2 linked regions of the Prochlorococcus marinus str. GP2 genome follow. The protein of the gene in region 1 interacts with the protein of each later gene in a pairwise test. Links are inferred from orthologs where the notes say so. Each region holds a gene or a part of one and is shown on either strand. Other genes may lie near its edges.

What was found.
Region 2: the proteins of crtE (region 1) and purT interact in binary tests that used the Escherichia coli proteins (3 or more experiments, as listed by UniProt). The link is inferred for Prochlorococcus marinus str. GP2 from one-to-one orthologs.

What each region holds. Positions count from the first base shown.
Region 1 is NZ_JNAH01000005.1:49,779-57,122, reverse strand. What follows is about bases 3,348-6,205. They hold crtE (geranylgeranyl diphosphate synthase CrtE), read left to right. Parts: upstream 3,348-4,254; coding sequence 4,255-5,157; downstream 5,158-6,205. Other genes in these bases: EU91_RS03485 (cobyrinate a,c-diamide synthase), read right to left, coding at 5,643-6,205; EU91_RS03480 (divergent PAP2 family protein), read left to right, coding at 5,167-5,646; folD (bifunctional methylenetetrahydrofolate dehydrogenase/methenyltetrahydrofolate cyclohydrolase FolD), read left to right, coding at 3,348-4,217. Also shown: EU91_RS03455 (2-isopropylmalate synthase), read left to right, coding at 1-1,291; EU91_RS03460 (hypothetical protein), read left to right, coding at 1,373-1,765; EU91_RS03465 (HDIG domain-containing metalloprotein), read right to left, coding at 1,774-3,246; more of folD, read left to right, coding at 3,321-3,347; more of EU91_RS03485, read right to left, coding at 6,206-7,034; EU91_RS03490 (glucose-6-phosphate dehydrogenase assembly protein OpcA), read right to left, coding at 7,038-7,344.
Region 2 is NZ_JNAH01000004.1:309,925-315,687, forward strand. The notes cover bases 2,779-5,763. They hold purT (formate-dependent phosphoribosylglycinamide formyltransferase), read right to left. Parts: upstream 4,867-5,763; coding sequence 3,691-4,866; downstream 2,779-3,690. Other genes in these bases: pepN (aminopeptidase N), read left to right, coding at 2,779-2,820; EU91_RS03735 (hypothetical protein), read left to right, coding at 3,221-3,382; EU91_RS03730 (hypothetical protein), read right to left, coding at 3,397-3,597; EU91_RS03720 (hypothetical protein), read right to left, coding at 4,878-5,120; EU91_RS03715 (glutathione peroxidase), read left to right, coding at 5,267-5,746. Also shown: EU91_RS03745 (hypothetical protein), read left to right, coding at 1-164; more of pepN, read left to right, coding at 214-2,778. UniProt on the Escherichia coli protein: Involved in the de novo purine biosynthesis. Catalyzes the transfer of formate to 5-phospho-ribosyl-glycinamide (GAR), producing 5-phospho-ribosyl-N-formylglycinamide (FGAR). Formate is provided by PurU via hydrolysis of 10-formyl-tetrahydrofolate.

The sequences.
Region 1 (7,344 bases):
TAAAAAATCCAGAAAAGATGTTTTGCAAATTGTTCCGGAAATGGTTAATTATGCAAAATCATTGGTAGATGATATTGAGTTTTCTTGTGAAGATGCCTCTAGGAGTGATCCTGATTTTTTATATGAAGTAATTCAACTAGCAATTTCTGCAGGGGCCACAACAATAAATATCCCTGATACTGTTGGATTTACAACTCCTAGTGAATTTGGTAAATTAATTGCCGATATAAATAAAAATGTTCCAAATATTGATGAGGCAGTAATCTCGGTTCATGGTCATAATGATTTAGGTTTAGCAGTTGCCAATTTTCTTGAGGCAGTAAAAAATGGAGCAAGACAACTAGAATGTACGATTAATGGAATTGGTGAAAGAGCCGGGAATGCCTCTTTAGAGGAATTAGTAATGGCATTACATGTTAGGAAAAGCTTTTTTAATAGTTTTTTCAATAGGAATCCAGATTCACCTACTCCTCTCACAGCCATAAGAACAGAAGAAATAACAAAAACCTCTAGGCTTGTTTCCAACCTCACTGGAATGACTGTTCAACCTAATAAAGCAATTGTGGGAGCTAACGCTTTTGCACATGAGTCGGGCATTCATCAGGATGGGGTCTTAAAAAATAGGTTAACTTATGAAATTATTGATGCAAAAACTGTTGGTTTGAGTGACAACAAAATATCATTGGGAAAACTTAGTGGAAGAAGTGCTGTAAGAGCAAGATTAGAAGAGATGGGGTATGATTTGAGCAGGGAAGACTTAAATGATGCTTTCGCACGTTTTAAGGATTTAGCTGATAGGAAAAGAGAAATTACTGATAGAGATTTAGAAGCAATTGTAAGTGAACAAGTACAGCTTCCAGAAGCAAAATTTCAATTAAGTCTTGTACAAGTAAGTTGTGGCAATGCATCTAAACCTACAGCCACCATCACGCTTTTAAACACGGAAGATCATACTGAGAATACTTCTGTATCAATAGGTACTGGACCTGTTGATGCTGTGTGCGAGGCTTTAAATAAATTAGCTAAAGTTCCTAATGAATTAATTGAATTTTCTGTAAAGTCGGTAACTGAAGGTATTGATGCTTTGGGCGAAGTAACAATAAGAATAAGAAGGAATAACAAGATATATTCTGGCCACTCTGCTGACACGGATGTTGTAGTTGCTGCGGCTAATGCTTATGTTAATGCTTTAAATAGGCTTATATTTTCTGAGAAAAAAAATTCAATTCACCCACAATTTGATACTTTAGAAAACTCCGAGAAAACATCCCTATCTAATCCCGCAAATTGAATAATTTCTTAGGATTATTAAGTAGAACTAAAAATAGCCTCTTAATACTGTAGATTTAATAAATAGTTAAAGTAGTAAATAATGAGAGAAAGGCTACTAGGATATTGGGCACTTTCGTGGGTTGGATTGATCAGCAATATAATTGCACTTCCGATAATCGCATTAATAATAAGTTATGGACCTCCACTAAAAGTCGCAAATATAACTCTTGCTATAAGTCTCGGATGGCCTGCTGCGATCGTTGGAATAGTTTCTTCAGCAGCTCTTCTTGCAGAGAGAAAATGGGGAGTAACTTTAACTCTAGTATCTCTATCAATGGTAATTTCTGGTACGGGCCCTTATTCAGTAGTGAGGCTCATAACTCTTCAAGACATTTTTGGTATTGGTGGGTTTACTCTTTTAATAACATTATTGAGTACGTTAGCTCTTCTATATTGGTGTAATCCAAAACATCGAAGAAGTATTAGGCTATAAATTAAAAATTAAGAAAAAGTATTATTATTAGTAGTTGGATATTGAATTCTTCTATGTCTAATTCTTTTCCATACATTTAAGAATGCCCTTTTTATTAAAAAAATTTCTCCCTTAGATAAATTACTATGATCTAATTGACCATCTTTTTGTCTAGAAAAAATAATTTTAGATATTATTTCTAAAGCTTCGCTATCAGATGCACTAATATCCATAGCTCTTAATGCTGCTTCACATCCATCAGCTAGCATTAAAATAGCTGTTTCTTTTGACTGAGGAACAGGACCATTGTATCTAAAATCATTTTCATTAATCTTCATATTTTTTTCTTTAGCCTTATGAAAAAAATAACCCATTTTAAGAGTACCTTGATGTTCTGGAATAAAATTAACTATTGGTTTTGGTAGTCTATTTTTTCTTGCATACCTTAAACCTTCATCAACATGTGCCTGTAATACCTCTGCACTTCTTAAAGGATCATCTATTTCATCATGTGGATTATTTGCACCATCTTGATTTTCAATAAACCAATTAGGGGCATGTAATTTACCAACATCATGATATAGTGCTCCAGTTTTAACTAGATCAACATCACCACCAATCATTCTTGTTGCTTCTTCTGCTAAACCACATATAAGTAAGGTATGTTCAAAAGTACCAGGAGCTTCTATAGACAATCTTCTTATGAGAGGTTTCTCTTTATCAGCCAATTCTAGTAATCTAGCTTTAGTTAATAGTCCAAATATTGACTCAAAAATTGGAATAAATAAAATAGTAAAAAGCATTACTATTGCCAATAACAAAGAATCTGAAAATATTTCGCCATTTGCAAAAACAAATTCTTGCTTTTCAATAAGAGATATTTTATCTTCACCTATTAATATCCATTGACTAAAGAATGATCCTATGGGAAGAAAAATTGATAGTTGAAGTAACTGTGCTCTACTTCTTATTCTTCCTCCAAGTACTGATACTACAGAAGCGCAAACTAATAAAATAAAAAATAAATTATTATTAATAGCAACTTGTGGTTCAGGCCAAATAAAACTTGCTATTGATACCCAAGTTAAAGCCGTTATGCTTCCCAATCCTTGAGATATTATTAATGCTGGTGGAATTATCAAAGATAATGGACTTATGGTTGAAACTAAGACTAATTTTGCAGCTTGCACTGCCAAAAGAAGAGTAATGACTAAGATGATCTGTATTGAAGAAATTGTAGGATTCTCTTTTTTAGAAACTAATATCAAAATCCAGGAGCTAATAAGTGCTTCAGTAAATGTCAAAAGCCAAGAAAAAATATCTGAGATACTTAGAGGAGAAATAAGAAGTAATTTATAAGAAGAAATTATTGAAATTAAAATGCATATTAAAAAAATTATGAGATTATCAATCTTTGAAATTCTTGTTGGATTCTTAAGTGGAACTTGACTCCTTTTCCACAGATAAAACAATTTTCTTACGGACGTTGTAATGTTTTGCACAGATTATAAATAATCTATTTGAATAGTTTTAAAATTATAGGCATGCTAGATATAAAAAGAAGAATTTTTTCAAAATGTCATTAAAATTAGACGGTAAAAAATTATCTCTTGAAATTGAGGAAAGATTGAATAACTATATTTCTGGTAATAAAAAAAATGCAAAAAGAGCTCCTGGTTTAGCAGTTATAAGAATAGGTGAAGATCCCGCGAGTGGTGTTTATGTAAACAATAAGGAAAAAGCATGTTCAAGGGTTGGGATAAAGAGCTTCATTTTTCATCTTAAAGATAATGTAGATCAAAAAGAGGTTGAACAATTGATAAAAAAACTAAACTTTGATAAGGATATTGATGGAATGTTGCTTCAACTCCCCATCCCAGAGAAGTTTGATGAGCAACGACTAATAAGTTATATCAATCCAAGCAAAGATGTAGATGGGTTAAATGAGATAAACATCGGCAAATTAGTGAAAAATGAGCCTGCGATGAGATCATGCACACCAGCAGGAATTATTAATTTATTAAGATCCCATAATATTACAATTGAAGGTAAGAAAATTGTTGTCATCGGAAGAAGTTTGCTTGTTGGGAAACCCCTATCGCTTATGTTGTTGAATCTAAATGGCACGGTAACAATGACTCATTCAAAAACTTCAAATTTGAATAAAGTTTGTAAGGAAGCCGACATTCTTATTGCGGCTGCAGGAAAACCTAATCTTGTAGATTCGAGTTTTGTGAAAGAAGGAGCAGTAATTATTGATGTTGGAATACATAGATTAAAAAGTTCCGATAAAAATCAAACCAGATTATGTGGCGATGTATTATTAGAAGATGTCATTTCTAAAGTATTTGCTTACACACCTGTACCAGGAGGTGTTGGGCCAATGACAGTAACAATGTTACTTGTAAATACTATTTTTAGCTGGCAAAAACAATTTGGTTTATCATCAACTCTTAATGACCTTTTGCCATAAACTCCACGATGAAAAAATTTTTTACTAAAGGGATAAAATGACTGAAGTTATAAATAGTATTTCTGATTTTGAAAAATATCTTAAAAGCACGAAAAAGTTAGTAGAAGAAGCACTTGATTTCTCTCTAGGTCCTGAAAATCCAGAAATACTTAGGGAATCAATGAGATATTCCCTTTTAGCAGGAGGGAAAAGAATACGTCCAATTTTATGTTTAGCATCTTGCTCACTAGCTGGTGGAGAACCCTCTCTTGCTGTTCCAACTGCAGTAGCAATAGAAATGATCCATACAATGTCCTTGATTCATGATGATCTGCCCGCTATGGATAACGATGACTTGAGGAGAGGTAGGCCGACAAATCATAAAGTATATGGAGATGCAATAGCTATTCTTGCAGGTGATGCTTTATTAACCAGGGCCTTTGAAATGGTCTCTTTAAGAAGCCCTGGAGTCGATCCAAATAGATTATTGAATGTAGTAGGCGAATTATCACTAGTTGCTGGTGCACCAGGCCTAGTCGGGGGACAAGTTGTTGATTTGGAATGCGAAGGCAAAGAAGTTGACCTTGAAACTCTCGAATATATTCATCTTCATAAGACTGGAGCTTTATTAAAGGCTTGCGTAAGAACAGGCGCGATGATAGCAGGCGCTAACGAAAAATTATTACAAGCCCTAACAACATACGCAGAGGGAATTGGTTTAGCCTTCCAAATAATAGATGATATTCTTGATTTAACTTCCAGCAGTGAAAAGCTTGGTAAAACTGCAGGGAAAGATCTTTTAGCTGACAAGACTACTTACCCTAAACTACTTGGAATGGAGGAGTCAAAGAAAAGAGCGTTTGATTTAGTTGAAAAAGCAAAAAAAGCAATTGAACCTTGGGGTGTAGATGCAAAGTATTTAATATCCTTAGCCGACTTTATTACAAATAGAGACAGTTAATAAAAATTTATGTCTGAGTTTTTTTCCTTTTTTAATAATTCAGTACTTTTCTGGAGTTTATTATCCTGTTTAGTAGCTCAATTTTTCAAAATTTTATTCAATTTTTTTTCAACTGGCGAGATAAGATTTGGAATTATGCTCGAGACAGGTGGTATGCCTTCGAGTCATTCCGCCTTAATAACTGGTGCTGCATCTGGTATAGGTTATGAATTAGGATTTGATAGCTCAATATTCGCATTATCAGTTGCTGTAGCACTAATAGTTATGTATGACGCTAGTGGTGTTCGAAAATCAGCTGGGATTCAAGCTGCAGAAATCAATAAACTATCAAAGAAACTAGACCCTCAATCAGAATTACTTTTAAAAGAAACCCTGGGCCACACAAAAACTGAGGTCATGGTGGGAAGTTTTTTAGGGCCATTAATCACTTTGCCTGGAATGTTTTTTTTAGGTTCTCCTCTCAAAATATTTGATTTTATAGTTAACTAGCAATCCTTTGAAAAGCTAATTTGGGTAGCATCTATGAAATTTTTTGCGACTTCACGAGAACTTGGCATATGTAAGTGAATCCAACTTGCATGTAATTTTTCATCAAAAAAACCTTCATTTTTGTATTTAGTTTTCCAAGATTTAATTTTCCAAGGAGAAGGCAGTTTCTTCTTATACTCAGCTTTTCTTAAATCAAGTTCAGATAAATTGTTTTCAATTTCCCAATAATGAAATTCATGTCCTCTAATTAATTGATTTTGTTTAATGATCGGAGTATCTTTTAAACCCTCAATGTATCGATAACCTACTGAGAGTTTACTTTTTTTGGATCTAAAAGGTAGGATGCCACTCATTTTATGATTATTGCCATTTTCATCTTTTATAAAGTCTCCTAAAATCATCATCCCTCCACACTCTGCATATATAAATCCATTTTTGCGGAATTTCCTTAACGAATTTAAGCTTTTTATGGAGTTACTTATATGATCAGCATATTTTTCAGGGAACCCCCCAGGAATAATTAAAGAAGAAGCCTCATTAGGTATTTCTTCATCATCATAAATACTCCATGAAATCAATGGTATGCCAATTTCAGCCAAAAACTCTCTAGTTTCAGGGTATTGAAAATGAAATATTTTATCTTCTGCAATCGCAATAGGTTTACCTCTGTCTATTTTAAAATCTGCAAAACTGACAGAATTAAATATTTTCTTTTGAGGAGATTTCAGAAATTTAATAAGAGAAAACACATCAAGATTTTGTTCGGCAAAATTTGCAAAATATTCAACATCAATTTCTTTACTATTGTCCAATGGAGATACCAAACCTAAATTAGCTTTATTTAAAGTTATTTTTGAATCAGATGGTAAAAAACCGAGAATTTCGATGTCTTCATTTTTAAACACTTCTTTGATTAATTTTTTATGTCTATCTGAATTAACGTTATTAAATATAATTCCAGATATTAACAACTCACTATCGAAATTTTTAAAACCTCGAACAGTAGCCAAAAGAGAAGCTACTTGACCTCTCGCATTAACAATAAAAATTACTGGGGTATTGAGAAGTTTAGATATATCTGCTGTGCTGGAATAGGTCGTCGACCCTAATCCATCAAATAGGCCCATTGCTCCTTCAATTAATGAGAATTCATATTTCAAAGAATGTTTTAAAAAACTTTCTTGAACCCAATCCTCACCACTTAAAAAAATATCTAAATTCCTACAAATAGGTTGGCCAATTGAACTAAGTTGTTGTTGATCAAGATAATCTGGGCCAACCTTGAAAGTTTGTACCTTTATACCTTTTGAAAACGCCCAACAAGATATCAAAAGCGATAATGTAGTTTTGCCACTATCAGTTGAAGGAGAAGATATTACACAAGGCATTTATTAGTTTGTAAAACCATTAAATATTTGAAGAGCTATTTTAATAGAATTTTCAAAAAGAGGACTAGTATTACCTCTACTACTTCCCAATAATTTACTTACATCATACTCTGATGAAAAAAAAGAATTTGGAACAACTTGTTCTATTAATTCCATATTAGCCATTCCCCCTGCTTCAAGTCTCATACATTCCACTGATTCACAGCCAAGTATTACACAAGTATTATTTTTTTGAACCTCACTAATTTTTGAAATCAACCTCAATCCAATTACTTGTCCTAAATGAATACTTGGATTCCCTAAAGATAAG
Region 2 (5,763 bases), on another replicon or contig:
GAAAAGATTATATTTCCTTTACAGATAAAAAATGGGACTGGAGGTATCAATTTAATAAGGACGGATCGCCTGATATTAATAATCCTTCTTTATACGAACTACTACCTTCTGGGGAGATTAAAACACATTTTTGTGAAACAGAAGATAATAGGCCAAACTTATAATTTCAAACTAATGTTATAGATTATTTAACTTCTAAGCTTCTTTGTAAATATGAACAATCCAAATATCCAAAAGAGTATTTCAAGCTATGTAAAACTTGAAGATTACAAGATTTTTGATTATGAAATTCCAGAAATTTTTTTGGACTTCGTAATTATGAAAAATGCTGTAAATGTTACAACCAAATTAAAATTGGTAAAAATAAATAAGAATACCAGAAATCTAATTCTTGATGGTACGGATATATTAATAAAAAAAATATTTATAGATGACTCATTACTAGAAGAGGAATACTACAAACAGCAAAAAAATAACCTAAAAATTAAAAATATAAATAAAGAAAATTTTTTATTAACAATAGAAGGGGTAATTAAACCAAAAGAAAATACATCCCTTTTAGGAATGTATGAGAGTAATGGAATTATAACTACTCAATGTGAGGCAGAGGGATTTAGAAGAATAAGTTTTCACTCTGATAGGCCTGATATTCTAAGCAAATACACTGTGAGAATTGAGTCCGACAAGAATGATTATCCTGTTTTACTTTCAAATGGTAACATCGTAAAAGAAAATGATCTTACAAATAATCGACATGAAATAATTTGGGAAGACCCATATCCGAAACCTTCATATCTATTTGCATTAGTAGCGGGCAAACTTAATTGTGTAAAAGATAATTTCATAACAAAATCGAATAAAAAAGTAAAAATAAATATTTACGTTGAGTATGGTGATGAAAAATATGTCCAACATGCAATAAGTTCCTTACAGAAATCCATGAGATGGGACGAAGATAAATATAACCTTGAATACGATTTGTCATTGTTCAATATAGTTGCAATCAGGCACTTTAATATGGGAGCAATGGAAAATAAAAGTCTCAATATTTTCAACTCAAAACTAATACTCGCTAATTCTGAAACAACAACTGATGAGGAATTAGAGAGAATAGAGGGTGTGATCGCCCATGAATACTTCCATAATTGGACGGGTAATAGAGTGACTTGTAGAGATTGGTTTCAATTATCTCTTAAAGAGGGTTTAACAGTCTTCAGAGATCAACAGTTCACAGCAGACCTTCATAATCATGAAATCAAGAGACTTGAGGATGCAAAATTTCTTAGAAGAAATCAATTTAGAGAGGATTCTGGTCCAACATCGCATCCTGTAATGCCAGAAAGATACCAAGAAATAGACAATTTCTATACGACCACGATATACGAAAAAGGATCAGAAATAATTAGAATGCTTAACAAGCTTGTAAAAGATGAAAATTTCTATAAAGGATTTAGTAATTACATCTCAACATATGATGGGAAGGCAGCAACAATAGACCAATTTGTCGATAAAATTTTAGAGCTTAATAAGGAAATTGATCCTGAAGAATTTAAAGTCTGGTACAAGCAAAATGGCACACCAAAAGTTAAATTCAAGAGAATCTGGCATCAAACAGACGAAAAACTCACAATTGAAGCCTCCCAAAGTAATCCAATAAAGAAGAACCCCTATAATGATTTACCTCTAATAATTCCTATAAATCTGGCTATATTTTTCGGAGACAATAAAAGAATAGAAAAAACAGTTGTTTTAAAAACAAAAAAACAAGAATTTATTTTTAGGAATGTTAGATCTCACCTCCATATCCCTTTAGTGACTTATTTTCGCGAATTCTCTTCACCAGTTGAGTGGGAATCTGACACTACCTTGGATGAAAAATTTTTAATCTTAAAATATGAAAAAGATTTTTTTACACTATCTAATACTGTAAGAGAATTATTCAAAAAAATAATTTTGTGTAGATTAGATGAAAAGCCAGATCATAAAGTTGAAAATAAATTAATAAGCACTTTAATATCATTTATAAAAAATAAAGATATAAATTTGTATCTCTTATCAGAATTACTAAGTATTCCGACATTTGCTGAAATTGAATCAGAGATGGAAAATATAGATCCTCTAAAGATATATAAAACTATTGACGAATTAAATCATTTATTCGGTACCAAGTTAAAAGAAGTATTATATTTTAAGCTTCAAGAAATAGAGAAAAATCTAGATAAAGTTTGGCCAGAAGGTAAAAATGAAAGAAAACTAATCGAAACAATTTGGAAACTACTGTTGCACGGTAATGATGAGGAAATTAAATGCAAAATAATTAATTATGTCGATAGTAATTCGATGACGCTAGCAAAATCTGCATTGAATTCTTTCAGTAGGATTAATTGTCCTGAAAGAAAAATTATTTCAAATATTTTCTTCAATAAATGGAAAAATAATAGTGTCGTTTTGGATAGTTGGTTCTCATTCAATGCATCTATAGAAATTGATGAGAAAACAAACAGCATTGAAAGATTATTTGAAAATAAGTTTTTTGATTCAAAATCACCAAACACTTTAAGAGCTATATTAAATACTTTCGTAACAAGAAATAGTAATTTTCATGCAATGGATGGTTCTGGTTATAAATATATTGCAAAAAAGATAATTGACTTTGATAAATTAAATCCAATCGTAATTTCCCGATTTGTGAAAGTATTTAGCAGATACAATTATTATTCAGAACCTTACAAAAATAATATGGTAGAAGCAATAAAGCAGATTAAAAAAAATAAACTATCAACAAATACTAAAGAAGTATTAGATGCAATAATAGAGTGATTAATTGATGTTATTTAACTAAATATAATAATAACAATTGTAAATATTAGAAATAAAATAAATACAAGATACTTATTAATAAAAATATAATCAAATACATTTTTATTATTATCTTTATTCCACTTTTTATTTACATATTCCTTAGTTATAAATTTATTAGGTCTGCCACAATATAAACATGTTGGGGAAGTTTTTAAAATTAAATTTTTACATTGGGGGCACTTTTTTGTTTCCATAATTTAATCTTACTGAATAAAATTGAAATCAGAAACAATAAATAAAATAAGTAATTTTAATTTATTTATTATATTTTTAATAATTAAATATCATTGCAAAAAAAAATTTGATTCTAACTATTTAAAAAAATTCAATATAATAAAAAATTATTATTTAGTTTGAAATGTTTGCTATTGCACTTGGAATGTCCCCTGTAGAAAAAATCATAGTTGCAATATCTGCTTCAATTTTTATAATCGCCTTTACATGGGTCTCGATTAAGGGAGATTTGAGAAAACTTGCTAATGAACTTATTGAAGATAATGAAAATAATCAGGATAATTAAAAAAATCATTTAACCTACTTTTCATGCAAACTAGGATAATCAATAATATGTCTAATTTCTTTTAGAGAAGATCCATAGATTTTTTCACCATTTAAGTGTACACCAATCCATTTTTCCTTTTGATTAAAAAAATTACTCATAGTAGTATCCCTCTCGAGATAATCTTTATTATCCCAATTTAAAGTTATGTCCCAACCTTTATAATTTTCTATCATTTCGAAATAAAAAACATACTTAAATGATACCTAAAGAGACATAGAATAAAAACAAAGGAAATAAGTATTTTTTTCGTTATTTTTATTTAATATTTATGAAGTACTTACTTTTATTTTAAGAGCAGCTTCATCTGCATTTTTTCTAGCCAAATTAAGGTCAGAATTTGATGAGAGAACAACACCCATTCTTCTGCCTTTTCTGGAAAGTGGTTTGCCAAAAATAAGAACTTTAGTCTTTTCAAATTCTAATGCTTCATTAAGACCTTCATAAATAGGATTTAGATACTCTTGATTAGATAGTATAACTCTGGTTGCAGAGGGTTCTATTAGATCTATACGAGGTATTGGTAAATTCAAAAAAGCCCTTAAATGTAATTCAAATTCATTAATATTTTGACTAACTAATGTAACCATACCAGTGTCGTGTGGTCTTGGGGATAATTCTGAAAATATAACCTCACTTCCTTTTATAAAAAACTCTACTCCGTATAATCCAGCTCCATTAAGATTATTTAATATTCTACTTGTCACTCTCTTAGCTTCAATAATTAAGGACTCCTTGATTTCTATAGGTTGCCAACTGCATTGATAGTCTCCATTAGATTGAAGATGTCCAATTGGTAAACAAAAAATATTTTCACCATTTTCTTTTCTTACAGTTAAAAGAGTAAACTCAAAATCAAAATTAATAAATTCTTCAATAATTACTCCTTTAACCTTCCCTCTTGAATTTGCTTGTGCCTGTTTCCAAGCATTTTGTAAATCATGTTTTGTTTCAACCAAACTCTGTCCCTTTCCTGAAGAGCTCATTAAAGGCTTAAGCAAAAGTGGGAATCCAATTTCATCAGCTTTTTTTTCTAAATCATCAAATTCAAAAATATAATCAAACTTTGCAGTTTTTATTTTTAAATCTCTAGAGGCTAAGTCTCTAATTTTATCTCTATTCATTGTAATTTCTACAGTTCTGGCGTTGGGAACAATATTGATTCCCTCATCCTCTAGTTCTTTTAGGGCTTCAATTGAGAGTGCCTCTATTTCTGGCACAACATAATCAGGCTTAAATTCATTTATAACATTTTTTAAAATAATTTTATCTCTCATATCAATTACTCTTGAATAATCAGCGACTTGCATTGCAGGTGCATTTTCATATTGATCAATTGCAATAACTTCTAATCCTAATCTTTTAGATTCTATTACTAATTCTTTTCCGAGCTCGCCACTACCAAGCAATAAAATTCTTTTTTTAGAAAAAATTGAATCTTTCATATTTATTAAATTTATTCGTCTTCACCAGAAGGATGTGATGATGAATCATTTGTAATTTTTTTATCTTTAGAAAAACTAAATAAAAATTTTCTACCAAACCAATTTTGACTTCGCATGCTATTAGTTATTGATCTTGAAACTGCGCCTAAAAAAAAGAGTCCAATCATTGCCCAAATAATTCTCTCAAAAGCGATTGCAGGTGAAAAACCTTGACCGGAATTAATAATTTCAGTAAGTGGGTCTAAAGGGTCCAAATTTAAATTGAATAATAATATTAATTATAAAGGGTTAAAGAAATGAAAAATTAAAACTTACAAAAGAAATAACCGAAACCATCAGATAATTTAAACACAAAAAAAGATTTACAATGCTATCTTCAAAGGGTAATTTTTTTTTAGTCATGCAAGTAGACGTAAAAAATACCACTGTTCTTTCCTCTGACGGGTCATCTATAAAACTTGGTGAATACTCAGGTAAAGTAATTTTAGTTGTTAATGTAGCTAGTTATTGCGGAAATACTGCTCAGTATGAAGATCTCCAAAAGCTACATGATTTATATTCAAGCAAAGGCCTAAGTATACTTGCATTCCCTTGTAATGATTTTGGGAAACAAGAACCCGGCTCTCTTTCAGAAATAAAAGAGTTTTGCACTACAAAATATGGCGTTAAGTTTGAAATCTATGAAAAAGTTCATGCCAAAGGCAACACTACAGAACCATATACGACACTTAACAAAGTTGAACCTGAAGGAGATGTTGAATGGAATTTTGAAAAGTTTCTGATAGGAAAAGATAGTAAAGTAATTGCAAGATTCAAACCAGGTGTTAAACCGTTTGACGAAAACTTAATCGCAGCTATCGAAGTAGCTTTAGATTCATAAAAACCTTCTTATAACTA